2 regions of the Peribacillus sp. TH16 genome follow, and region 2 is predicted to be linked to the other one. Evidence: a T-box and tRNA genes for the amino acid it is inferred to sense, from the RefSeq annotation. Region 2 holds a T-box; the other holds one or more tRNA genes.

Region 1 (5,637 bases), 860 kb from region 2:
TCTGTATGCTTGTCGGCTACCTTTACACTGGCGGTCCACTGCCTATTTCATACACACCATTTGGAGAACTTTTTTCTGGATTGTTTATGGGCTTTCTGATAATCTTGATTGCCTTTTTCATTCAAACTGGTTTTGTTTCTACCACAGCTATCTTAATTGCAATACCAAGCGGAATTTTAGTTGGGTTAATCAATTTATCCAATAACCTCCGTGACCATGACGGAGATAAGGCACACGGTCGAAAAACGATGCCTGTAGTAATGGGCAGAAAAAATGCCTTAACATTTATGGCGATTATGTTTGCCTTCTCTTACCTATGGCTAGTAGGATTAGTCCTAGCTGGAAGCGTTACAGCATGGATTTTGCTTGCCTTCCTAAGCATTCCGAAAGCCTTGGCAGCTATCAAAGGCTTCGTAGGTAAAACTTCACCTATTACGATGGTCCCTGCGATGAAAGCCACGGCCCAAACGAACACCTTCTTCGGCCTGCTTATGGCCATTGGATTATTCATCAGCTATCTTATTTAATCTCTAAGGACTGAGTCGATTTGACTCAGTCCTTTTTTGCTTCCTATCCAATTTGTTTCCCTCCCCTCCGATTCGGGTAATGAATAAGACACCCATCCAACCATTATTCAAATGAGATATAGACTTTCGAAGGAGTGAAATAAACATGGCAACCAAACAACAAACGCAACATTTAAAAAAAGAACTACTTATAGAAAAAGAAGAACTGAATAATAGGCTAAAAAATGATGAACAATCACTTCTAAATAAAAGTCAGACAGAATCTGTAGGGGAACTATCCTCCTATGACAATCATCCCGCTGACCTTGGAACCGAATTATTCGAAATGGAAAGAAACCAGGCACTAGATGAGCATGCACAATCTGAAATGGAAAAAGTCAAGAATGCATTGAATGCGATAGATGCAGGCTTCTATGGCCATTGTAAAACCTGTGATACTGAAATCCCTTTTGAACGGCTTGAAGCCATCCCTACCACTCTCTACTGTGTCGAGCACGCCCCAGAACGACCGACTATACAAGATCGACCAGTTGAAGAAGACGTACTGATTCCATCAAAGGGAAATAATTTTGAAAACCGTCATGGAAGTGAAATAGTAGATAAAGAAGATAGCTTTGGCGAAGTAGCCAAATTTGGTACATCTGAAACACCTGCGGATTACATGGGCGATCATGACAGCTATAATAATCTTTATAAAACAGAAGATGAAACCGATGGATTTCCTGAAGACTATGAAGGATTTGTAGCAAATGATATCGAAGGAAAAAAAATAAGGGGTATCCCGAATAAAAAGCAAAAGAACTATGAAGATACATTAGATGAAGAAAACGTTGAATCTCAGCTTGGAGACATTCCTTATAAACAAAAAGATAGTTATATCAATGAAGAGAAATAAATAAAAAAAAGAAGCATACAGAATGTATGCTTCTTTTTTATGACCCGTACGGGATTCGAACCCGTGTTACCGCCGTGAAAGGGCGGTGTCTTAACCGCTTGACCAACGGGCCAAATGGCGGAGAAGGAGGGATTTGAACCCTCGCGCCGCTCACGCGACCTACACCCTTAGCAGGGGCGCCTCTTCAGCCTCTTGAGTACTTCCCCATGGCTCCGCAGGTAGGACTCGAACCTACGACCGTTCGGTTAACAGCCGAATGCTCTACCACTGAGCTACTGCGGAACAATATGAATATGGTGGGCCTAAATGGACTCGAACCATCGACCTCACGCTTATCAGGCGTGCGCTCTAACCAGCTGAGCTATAGGCCCATAAATTGGAGCGGGTGAAGGGAATCGAACCCTCATCATCAGCTTGGAAGGCTGAGGTTTTACCACTAAACTACACCCGCGAAATGGGGCGACTGATGGGAATCGAACCCACGAATGCCTGAACCACAATCAGGTGCGTTAACCACTTCGCCACAATCGCCGTAATTTTTGAAATAATGGTGGCTCAGGACGGAATCGAACCGCCGACACAAGGATTTTCAGTCCTTTGCTCTACCGACTGAGCTACTGAGCCACATTTGTATTAAATTTTATAATGGCGGTCCCGACGGGAATCGAACCCGCGATCTCCTGCGTGACAGGCAGGCATGTTAACCGCTACACCACGGGACCTAATAATTGCGGGGACAGGATTTGAACCTGCGACCTTCGGGTTATGAGCCCGACGAGCTACCGGACTGCTCCACCCCGCGACGGTAATAATGAAACGATTTCGCATCAAGTTTTCGTGTAAATTGTTTCTTCCGCTTCCTCTATGTAAAGGTTGTTTCAAAACAACTTGCTGCTTTTAAAGAAATGGAGGAGGTAGAGGGATTCGAACCCCCGCGGGATTTGACTCCCCTGTCGGTTTTCAAGACCGATCCCTTCAGCCGAACTTGGGTATACCTCCGTGGCTAAAAAAATTACATGGTGGACCTTGTAGGACTCGAACCTACGACCGGACGGTTATGAGCCGTCTGCTCTAACCAGCTGAGCTAAAGGTCCTTATATTTATTGGTAGCGGCGGAGGGGATCGAACCCCCGACCTCACGGGTATGAACCGTACGCTCTAGCCAGCTGAGCTACACCGCCAATATAATATAAGTTTTGATGAAAAATGGTGGAGCCTAGCGGGATCGAACCGCTGACCTCCTGCGTGCAAGGCAGGCGCTCTCCCAGCTGAGCTAAGGCCCCATTCATTAGAAATCACGTGGTCGGGAAGACAGGATTCGAACCTGCGACCCCTTGGTCCCAAACCAAGTGCTCTACCAAGCTGAGCTACTTCCCGCAAAAAACATGGTGCGCCCGGCGGGAGTCGAACCTACAACCTTCTGATTCGTAGTCAGATGCTCTATCCAATTGAGCTACGGGCGCATATTAAGATGGTGCCGAGGACCGGAATCGAACCGGTACGGTAGTCACCTACCGCAGGATTTTAAGTCCTGTGCGTCTGCCAGTTCCGCCACCCCGGCACATACGAAAAGTGGAGCGGAAGACGGGATTCGAACCCGCGACCCCAACCTTGGCAAGGTTGTATTCTACCACTGAACTACTTCCGCATGAAAGATGCGGGTGAAGGGACTTGAACCCCCACGCCTTGCGGCGCCAGATCCTAAGTCTGGTGCGTCTGCCAATTCCGCCACACCCGCATAATATAATGGTGAGCCATGAAGGATTCGAACCTTCGACCCTCTGATTAAAAGTCAGATGCTCTACCAACTGAGCTAATGGCTCGTACGTTTAATAATAAAAGATGGTGCCGGCAAGAGGACTTGAACCCCCAACCTACTGATTACAAGTCAGTTGCTCTACCAGTTGAGCTACACCGGCAGGTGTAAAAATGGTGGAGGATGACGGGATCGAACCGCCGACCCTCTGCTTGTAAGGCAGATGCTCTCCCAGCTGAGCTAATCCTCCATATGTGTAACTGCTTGGCGGCGTCCTACTCTCACAGGGGGAAACCCCCAACTACCATCGGCGCTGAAGAGCTTAACTGCCGTGTTCGGAATGGGAACGGGTGTGACCTCTTCGCTATCGCCACCAAACAATGTTAACATTTTTTTAAGACATTTATTATTATAACGTCTTTTTGAAAAAATGCAAGAAGAAATTTTCATTCCTTCAAAACTAGATAATAAGAAGGTATTTCATTTTTTAAAGCGTGGTTAAGTCCTCGATCTATTAGTATCAGTCAGCTCCACATGTCGCCACGCTTCCACCTCTGACCTATCAACCTGATCATCTTTCAGGGATCTTACTAGCTTGCGCTATGGGAAATCTCATCTCGAGGGGGCTTCATGCTTAGATGCTTTCAGCACTTATCCCGTCCGCACGTAGCTACCCAGCTATGCCTTTGGCAAGACAACTGGTACACCAGCGGTGCGTCCATCCCGGTCCTCTCGTACTAAGGACAGCTCCTCTCAAATTTCCTGCGCCCGCGACGGATAGGGACCGAACTGTCTCACGACGTTCTGAACCCAGCTCGCGTACCGCTTTAATGGGCGAACAGCCCAACCCTTGGGACCGACTACAGCCCCAGGATGCGATGAGCCGACATCGAGGTGCCAAACCTCCCCGTCGATGTGGACTCTTGGGGGAGATAAGCCTGTTATCCCCGGGGTAGCTTTTATCCGTTGAGCGATGGCCCTTCCATGCGGAACCACCGGATCACTAAGCCCGACTTTCGTCCCTGCTCGACTTGTAGGTCTCGCAGTCAAGCTCCCTTGTGCCTTTACACTCTACGAATGATTTCCAACCATTCTGAGGGAACCTTTGGGCGCCTCCGTTACTCTTTAGGAGGCGACCGCCCCAGTCAAACTGCCCACCTGACACTGTCTCCCACCCCGATAAGGGGCGCGGGTTAGAATTTCAATACAGCCAGGGTAGTATCCCACCAACGCCTCCACCGAAGCTAGCGCTCCGGCTTCTCAGGCTCCTACCTATCCTGTACAAGCTGTACCAAAATTCAATATCAGGCTGCAGTAAAGCTCCACGGGGTCTTTCCGTCCTGTCGCGGGTAACCTCGCATCTTCACAGGTACTATAATTTCACCGAGTCTCTCGTTGAGACAGTGCCCAGATCGTTACACCTTTCGTGCGGGTCGGAACTTACCCGACAAGGAATTTCGCTACCTTAGGACCGTTATAGTTACGGCCGCCGTTTACTGGGGCTTCGGTTCAAAGCTTCGCTTGCGCTAACCTCTCCCCTTAACCTTCCAGCACCGGGCAGTGTCAGCCCCTATACTTCGCCTTGCGGCTTCGCAGAGACCTGTGTTTTTGCTAAACAGTCGCCTGGGCCTATTCACTGCGGCTTTTCCGGGCTATTCACCCTAAAAAGCACCCCTTCTCCCGAAGTTACGGGGTCATTTTGCCGAGTTCCTTAACGAGAGTTCTCTCGCACACCTTAGGATTCTCTCCTCGCCTACCTGTGTCGGTTTGCGGTACGGGCACCTTACATCTCACTAGAGGCTTTTCTTGGCAGCGTGGAATCAGGAACTTCGGTACTATATTTCCCTCGCCATCACAGCTCCGCCTTAATGGAAACGGGATTTGCCTCGTTTCCGGCCTAACTGCTTGGACGCGCATATCCAACAGCGCGCTTACCCTATCCTTCTGCGTCCCCCCATCGTTCAAACGATGTATAGGTGGTACAGGAATATCAACCTGTTGTCCATCGCCTACGCCTTTCGGCCTCGGCTTAGGTCCCGACTAACCCTGAGCGGACGAGCCTTCCTCAGGAAACCTTAGGCATTCGGTGGAAGGGATTCTCACCCTTCTTTCGCTACTCATACCGGCATTCTCACTTCTAAGCGCTCCACCAGTCCTTCCGGTCTGACTTCAACGCCCTTAGAACGCTCTCCTACCATCGACACCATACGGTGTCAATCCACAGCTTCGGTGATACGTTTAGCCCCGGTACATTTTCGGCGCGGAGTCACTCGACCAGTGAGCTATTACGCACTCTTTAAATGATGGCTGCTTCTGAGCCAACATCCTGGTTGTCTAAGCAACTCCACATCCTTTTCCACTTAACGTATACTTTGGGACCTTAGCTGGTGGTCTGGGCTGTTTCCCTTTCGACTACGGATCTTATCACTCGCAGTCTGACTCCCAAGAATAAGTATTTG
Region 2 (5,637 bases):
GAGTTCGTGATGAAGAAATAACCGTAATAGCAGATAAAAAAGAAGATTTGAATTTTGGGAATGAAAAGCAGGAATCGGATGTAGACGTCATTACGAATTCATATAAGGATTCTTTTATTGAAAAGGTCAAACACTTTTTCTTAAACGAAGGATCTGGAGACATGAGGAGCCGGCTAGGAGATATGGGACTTGCCGATAGTGAAGCCACTGCTTATATAAACGAAATTCAAGCTGGGAAATTCCTGATTCTCCTGAATGAATCAGAAACCATATCACCGGAGGAAGTAGTAACTACCGACACCATGCAAAAAGCGGACAGGCTTACCGCAGAGAACCCACTTAAAACAGGCATGATGAATAATCCGGACCCTAACCTTTTCCCGGAAACAACAGCTAATGCTTATCAAACAAGGGAAGTAGAAGCCCAGCCTGGAAAAAGCGAAGAGCTTCATGGGAATTCTGCCAACTTATTTGAAAATCAATACCTGAACACGAATCGAGCTGAAGAACGAGAAATAAAGGCGAACTCCACCGAAAAATATAAGGTGGAAAAGCCTGGGGATTATGATGGAACACTAGCGAGCGACCCCAATGTAGACCCATTTTCTGTTGATACTAAAGGGGCACTGGATCGGACTATGAACCCGAATGTTGAAAGTGTGCAGCAAGAAGAAAAGGATATCATGCAAGATGAATACATCAAAAATCGAATTAACACCGATAATCTATAAGACGCAAAATAACAGCCTGCGCAAGGCTGTTATTTTTTTAAGGAATGGGTGGAAATCCTTTTATGCAAAGGATTCCTTTAATGATTGGTTAGGATTTCTCATTAGACAATTTGCTTGTTTATTGATCAAGCCGCAAGGTATAATTACAAAGGAATTTATTCTAAGTAGAGTAACAAGGAGGGGGAGAAACATGGAAAAAAACGTATATGGTGTTTTTGACTCTAATCCGGAACTACTTGCTGCAATTCAAGAATTACAAGCTAAAGGCGTTACTGGCCCCCAAATGACAGTAGCAGCTAATATAAAAAATGATGTGCAGCTTGGAAATGAACATACGGATATCCTGATCATCGCCAATCAGGATAAGGAGGACACTCTTTTTTTAAGAATCTTCCACTACTTCACAGATGAAGGATCTGGAGATTTACGCAGCTTTTTCACGAAATACGGCTACTCTTATGATGAGACAAAAGCGATGCTTGAAGAAGTGAGCGCAAAAAAATTCATCTTGCTGCTCGATGAAGAAGTATCTATCGATGAACTAAAGTCAGGCTTTGATAAAGTAGTGCCGAAGTAAGCGAATACAAAAAAATAACAGCCTGCGAGGGCTGTTATTTTTTTAATCCTGATTCGAGAACAGTAATCATTTCATGTTTTTCCTGCTCAGATGAATTTTGCCAAATGACCTCGAATAATACGCCCAATCCAGGAAGCATTTTTTCCTCGCCATTCTGAATTGCATCGACAATCGTGTCTTCTAGCTGCTCTTGAGTATTCCCGGTTACGTTTTGAATGATCGCATTCCTTAGGTTTAAATTCACATTTATTCCTCCTCTTACACATAATGACTCACATTAATAGCATTTCACAAACTGGCATGCAATATGTATGTAAATTGCGTTATAATAGGACAATCAGTGTAAAGTTAAAGGAGCGTTTACCCTTGAAATATATTGAATCCGTAAAAAACCCGCAAGTGAAGCAATGGAAAAAGCTATTGACGAAGAAAGAGCGCGACAAAACAGGGAAATATTTAGTCGAAGGCTTTCACCTCGTTGAAGAAGCGTTAAAAGAAGAAATCGTCATTGAAGTGATTGTTAATGAAGAAACAGAAATGCCTGCCCATTTTACACTAGAAGGCACAGAAGTCATTTATGTTAAAAATGATATTATGAAAGCGATTTGTGATACAGAGACCCCTCAGGGAATTGCAGCTGTATGTGAGCAGAAATCAATTAGTATGGCGTCCATTAATCCGGATAAACTATTGTTGATAGATGCGGTACAGGATCCAGGGAATATCGGAACGATGATTCGGACGGCAGATGCGGCTGGAATAGATGCTGTCATTCTCGGCGAAGGCTGTGCAGATCTGTATAATCCGAAAGTGGTCCGTTCGACGCAAGGAAGCCTGTTTCATATGCCTGTCATCAAAGGAAACCTTTCTGAAATCATCGATGAATTGAAGCAAAAAGGCACACCGGTTTACGGCACAGCCCTTGAAGGAGCCTCGCCATTTGAAGAAGTGGAAAAGTCCTCTCGATTTGCTTTGCTTGTTGGTAATGAAGGACAGGGAGTAGCAAAGGGATTGCTAGAGAAAACTACGAAAAACCTCTATATCCCTATCTACGGGAAAAGCGAATCTCTTAATGTAGGGATTGCGGCTGGGATTTTAATGTACCATTTACGAAAATCAATTTGAAACGGCTGACGAATTATAATATAATAAAACAGAATTTTATAATGAAAACAACGATGACAAAGAGTAGTAACTTAAGATATCCATAACCAGGGAAAAAATGCCGTGACTGAAAGCATTTTTATGGCGCTGCTTAAGGGAATTCGCCTTTCGAGTTGGCATTGGGAAGACATAGGGTCCGAAAAATGTTCCGGTGAAGAGCCGTTATTTTTATGAAGTGAGTGCGAAGTTTTTTTGCTTGTGCACTAATAAGGGTGGTACCGCGATACATAAACCTCGTCCCTTTCTGGGATTGGGGTTTTTTTGTGTTTATTTTTACAAAAGGAAAATAAAGGAGGAAGACATGATGCAGGAACGTTTAATAGAACTGCAGGAAGAAGCGTTGCAAAAAGTTGCCGCAGCTTCCGAACTAAAGGAACTGAATGAAGTCCGTGTTTCTTATTTAGGGAAAAAAGGGCCTATCACTGAGGTATTGCGTGGCATGGGTAAATTGTCAGCGGAGGAACGGCCGAAAATCGGTGCTCTTGCTAATGATGTTCGTGAAGCAATCGCTTCAAAAATTGAGGAGAAACAAAAAGCTCTTGAAACAGCTGCTGTCAATGCAAAGCTAGCAACAGAAACCATTGATGTTACACTTCCAGGACGACCTGTTAACAAGGGGAATCTTCACCCATTAACACGTGTTGTAGAAGAAATTGAAGATTTATTCATCGGTATGGGTTACACAGTTGCAGAAGGTCCAGAAGTCGAAAGCGACTACTACAATTTTGAGGCATTAAACCTGCCGAAAAGCCATCCGGCACGTGATATGCAGGACTCTTTCTACATCACAGAAGAAATCCTAATGCGTACACACACTTCACCGGTACAAGCTAGAACGATGGAAAAACATAAAGGCCAAGGCCCTGTTAAAATTATTTGTCCTGGTAAAGTATATCGCCGTGATAACGATGACGCGACACACTCCCATCAATTCCAACAAATTGAAGGCCTGGTCATCGATGAAAACATCAGCATGAGCGACCTGAAAGGTACGCTTGACGTGTTTGCGAAAAAAGTATTTGGTCAAGACCGTGAAATCCGTCTTCGTCCAAGTTTCTTCCCATTTACAGAACCATCTGTTGAAGTTGATATTTCTTGTAAAATCTGCGGTGGAAAAGGCTGCAGCGTCTGTAAACAAACAGGCTGGATTGAAGTGCTGGGCGGCGGGATTGTTCACCCGAACGTACTTGAAATGGCTGGATTCGATTCGAAAAAATACTCAGGATTCGCTTTTGGAATCGGTGTGGAACGAATCGCAATGTTGAAATACGGTGTGGATGATATCCGTCACTTCTATACAAATGATGTTCGTTTCTTAAAACAATTCCATCATCACGAAGCATAAATTTTATTTTAAAAAGGAGGACCTACCATGTTTGTATCATATAAATGGTTGCAAGATTATGTAGACCTTTCCGGCATCAATGCAACAGAGCTTGCTGACAAAATCACAAAAAGCGGTATTGAGGTTGAAGGGGTAGAAAAGAAAAGTGAAGGGCTTAAAGGAGTTGTCATCGGACATGTACTTGAACGTGAACAGCATCCAAATGCCGATAAATTGAATAAATGTCTAGTCGATATCGGGTTAGAAAATCCCGTTCAAATCGTCTGTGGTGCACCGAATGTCGATAAAGGTCAAAAAGTCGCAGTGGCTACTGTCGGCGCTGTGCTTCCGGGCAACTTCAAAATTAAGAAAGCAAAACTTCGCGGAGAAGAATCACACGGTATGATTTGTTCGCTTCAAGAATTGGGTTTTGAATCCAAGCTTGTGTCTAAAGACTATGCAACAGGCATCTTCGTGTTTCCAAATGATGCGGAAGTAGGTAAAGATGCATTAGAAGAGCTTGGCTTAAGCGATGAAGTGCTGGAACTTGGCTTAACCCCAAACCGCTCTGACGCTTTGAGCATGCTTGGTGTTGCCTACGAAGTAGGGGCTATTCTTGGTCGGGAAGTAAAATGGCCGGTTATCGAGAATGAAGAAGCATCTGAAAAAGCATCAGATTATATTAGTGTCAAAGTGGAAGCGAAAGCAGATAATCCATTATACATCGCTAAAATCATCAAAGATGTAAAAGTCGGTCCGTCACCGCTTTGGATGCAGACTCGCCTTATGTCTGCAGGTATTCGTCCGCATAATAACGTAGTCGATATTACGAACTACATTTTGCTTGAATATGGTCAACCGCTACATGCATTTGATTATGATCGTTTTGGTTCAAAAGAAATTGTCATTCGCAGAGCAAAAGATGCAGAAAAAGTGGTCACATTGGATGAAACGGAACGTACTTTGACACCTGAACATTTAGTAATCACCAATGGCAACGAGCCGGTTGCAATTGCTGGAGTGATGGGCGGAGCTAATTCCGAAGTGAAAAATGATACAACGAATATAATTATTGAAAGTGCTTATTTTGCCGGTACCGTTGTTCGTAAAGCTTCAAAAGACCACGGTTTACGCAGTGAAGCCAGTGCCCGTTTTGAAAAAGGAGTCGATCCAGCCAGGGTACGTGAAGCTGGAGAGCGTGCTGCTCAATTAATTGCACAGTATGCAGGCGGTACAATTCTGCAAGGAACAGCAGAAGTTGACGAATTAACAATGGAACCTGCTGTAATAAGCATCACACTTGAAAAAATCAACACACTTCTTGGTACTGGCATGACGGTATCTGAAGTAGAGTCGATCTTCAAACGCCTGCAATTTGGAGTAGAGCTTGACAATGAAACGTTCACAATCACAGTCCCGACCCGCCGCGGTGACATTACGATTGAAGCGGATTTAGTTGAAGAAGCGGCACGTTTATATGGGTATGACAACATTCCCGCAACGTTGCCAATCGGTTCAGCAACTCCAGGTCAATTGACGGACTATCAAATCAAACGTCGGAAAGCTCGCCGTACCCTTGAAGGAGCAGGCCTTTACCAAGCAGTAACCTATTCACTAACGAGCCAGGAAAAAGCGGCCCAATTCGCATTGGAGACTCGCGAATCCATTCGTTTGGCAATGCCAATGAGTGAAGAACGAAGCCAATTGCGCTTGAGCATCGTGCCACAATTATTAGAAGTCGTGAAATACAATAATGCTCGCCAACTGGATTCACTTGCCTTATATGAAATCGGTTCAGTATTCTTTAAGCAGGATGGACAAGAGCTTCCTGAAGAGAAAGA

The links. A T-box is a leader RNA that pairs with one kind of tRNA and senses whether it is charged. The one in region 2 lies ahead of pheS (phenylalanine--tRNA ligase subunit alpha), so its partner is inferred to be a tRNA-Phe.
Region 1: it has a tRNA-Phe gene. The T-box ahead of pheS (phenylalanine--tRNA ligase subunit alpha) is inferred to sense a tRNA for this amino acid. The anticodon was not compared.

The regions. Positions count from the first base shown of each region.
Region 1 is NZ_JAEKEM010000009.1:2,249,366-2,255,002, forward strand. It holds gene JFV29_RS24805 (1,4-dihydroxy-2-naphthoate polyprenyltransferase) at 1-527, shown strand, start outside; gene JFV29_RS24810 (TraR/DksA C4-type zinc finger protein) at 673-1,422, shown strand; tRNA gene JFV29_RS24815 (tRNA-Glu) at 1,463-1,534, opposite strand; tRNA gene JFV29_RS24820 (tRNA-Ser) at 1,538-1,628, opposite strand; tRNA gene JFV29_RS24825 (tRNA-Asn) at 1,630-1,704, opposite strand; tRNA gene JFV29_RS24830 (tRNA-Ile) at 1,717-1,793, opposite strand; tRNA gene JFV29_RS24835 (tRNA-Gly) at 1,800-1,873, opposite strand; tRNA gene JFV29_RS24840 (tRNA-His) at 1,878-1,953, opposite strand; tRNA gene JFV29_RS24845 (tRNA-Phe) at 1,971-2,046, opposite strand; tRNA gene JFV29_RS24850 (tRNA-Asp) at 2,069-2,144, opposite strand; tRNA gene JFV29_RS24855 (tRNA-Met) at 2,151-2,224, opposite strand; tRNA gene JFV29_RS24860 (tRNA-Ser) at 2,329-2,421, opposite strand; tRNA gene JFV29_RS24865 (tRNA-Ile) at 2,440-2,516, opposite strand; tRNA gene JFV29_RS24870 (tRNA-Met) at 2,527-2,603, opposite strand; tRNA gene JFV29_RS24875 (tRNA-Ala) at 2,630-2,705, opposite strand; tRNA gene JFV29_RS24880 (tRNA-Pro) at 2,723-2,799, opposite strand; tRNA gene JFV29_RS24885 (tRNA-Arg) at 2,809-2,885, opposite strand; tRNA gene JFV29_RS24890 (tRNA-Leu) at 2,895-2,983, opposite strand; tRNA gene JFV29_RS24895 (tRNA-Gly) at 2,996-3,070, opposite strand; tRNA gene JFV29_RS24900 (tRNA-Leu) at 3,079-3,160, opposite strand; tRNA gene JFV29_RS24905 (tRNA-Lys) at 3,170-3,245, opposite strand; tRNA gene JFV29_RS24910 (tRNA-Thr) at 3,266-3,341, opposite strand; tRNA gene JFV29_RS24915 (tRNA-Val) at 3,353-3,428, opposite strand; rRNA gene rrf (5S ribosomal RNA) at 3,441-3,556, opposite strand; rRNA gene JFV29_RS24925 (23S ribosomal RNA) at 3,673-5,637, opposite strand, start outside.
Region 2 is NZ_JAEKEM010000009.1:1,387,892-1,393,528, reverse strand. It holds gene JFV29_RS20780 (general stress protein) at 1-731, shown strand, start outside; gene JFV29_RS20775 (general stress protein) at 922-1,308, shown strand; gene sspI (small acid-soluble spore protein SspI) at 1,343-1,552, opposite strand; gene JFV29_RS20765 (TrmH family RNA methyltransferase) at 1,675-2,433, shown strand; T-box leader at 2,478-2,717, shown strand; gene pheS (phenylalanine--tRNA ligase subunit alpha) at 2,777-3,817, shown strand; gene pheT (phenylalanine--tRNA ligase subunit beta) at 3,845-5,637, shown strand, end outside.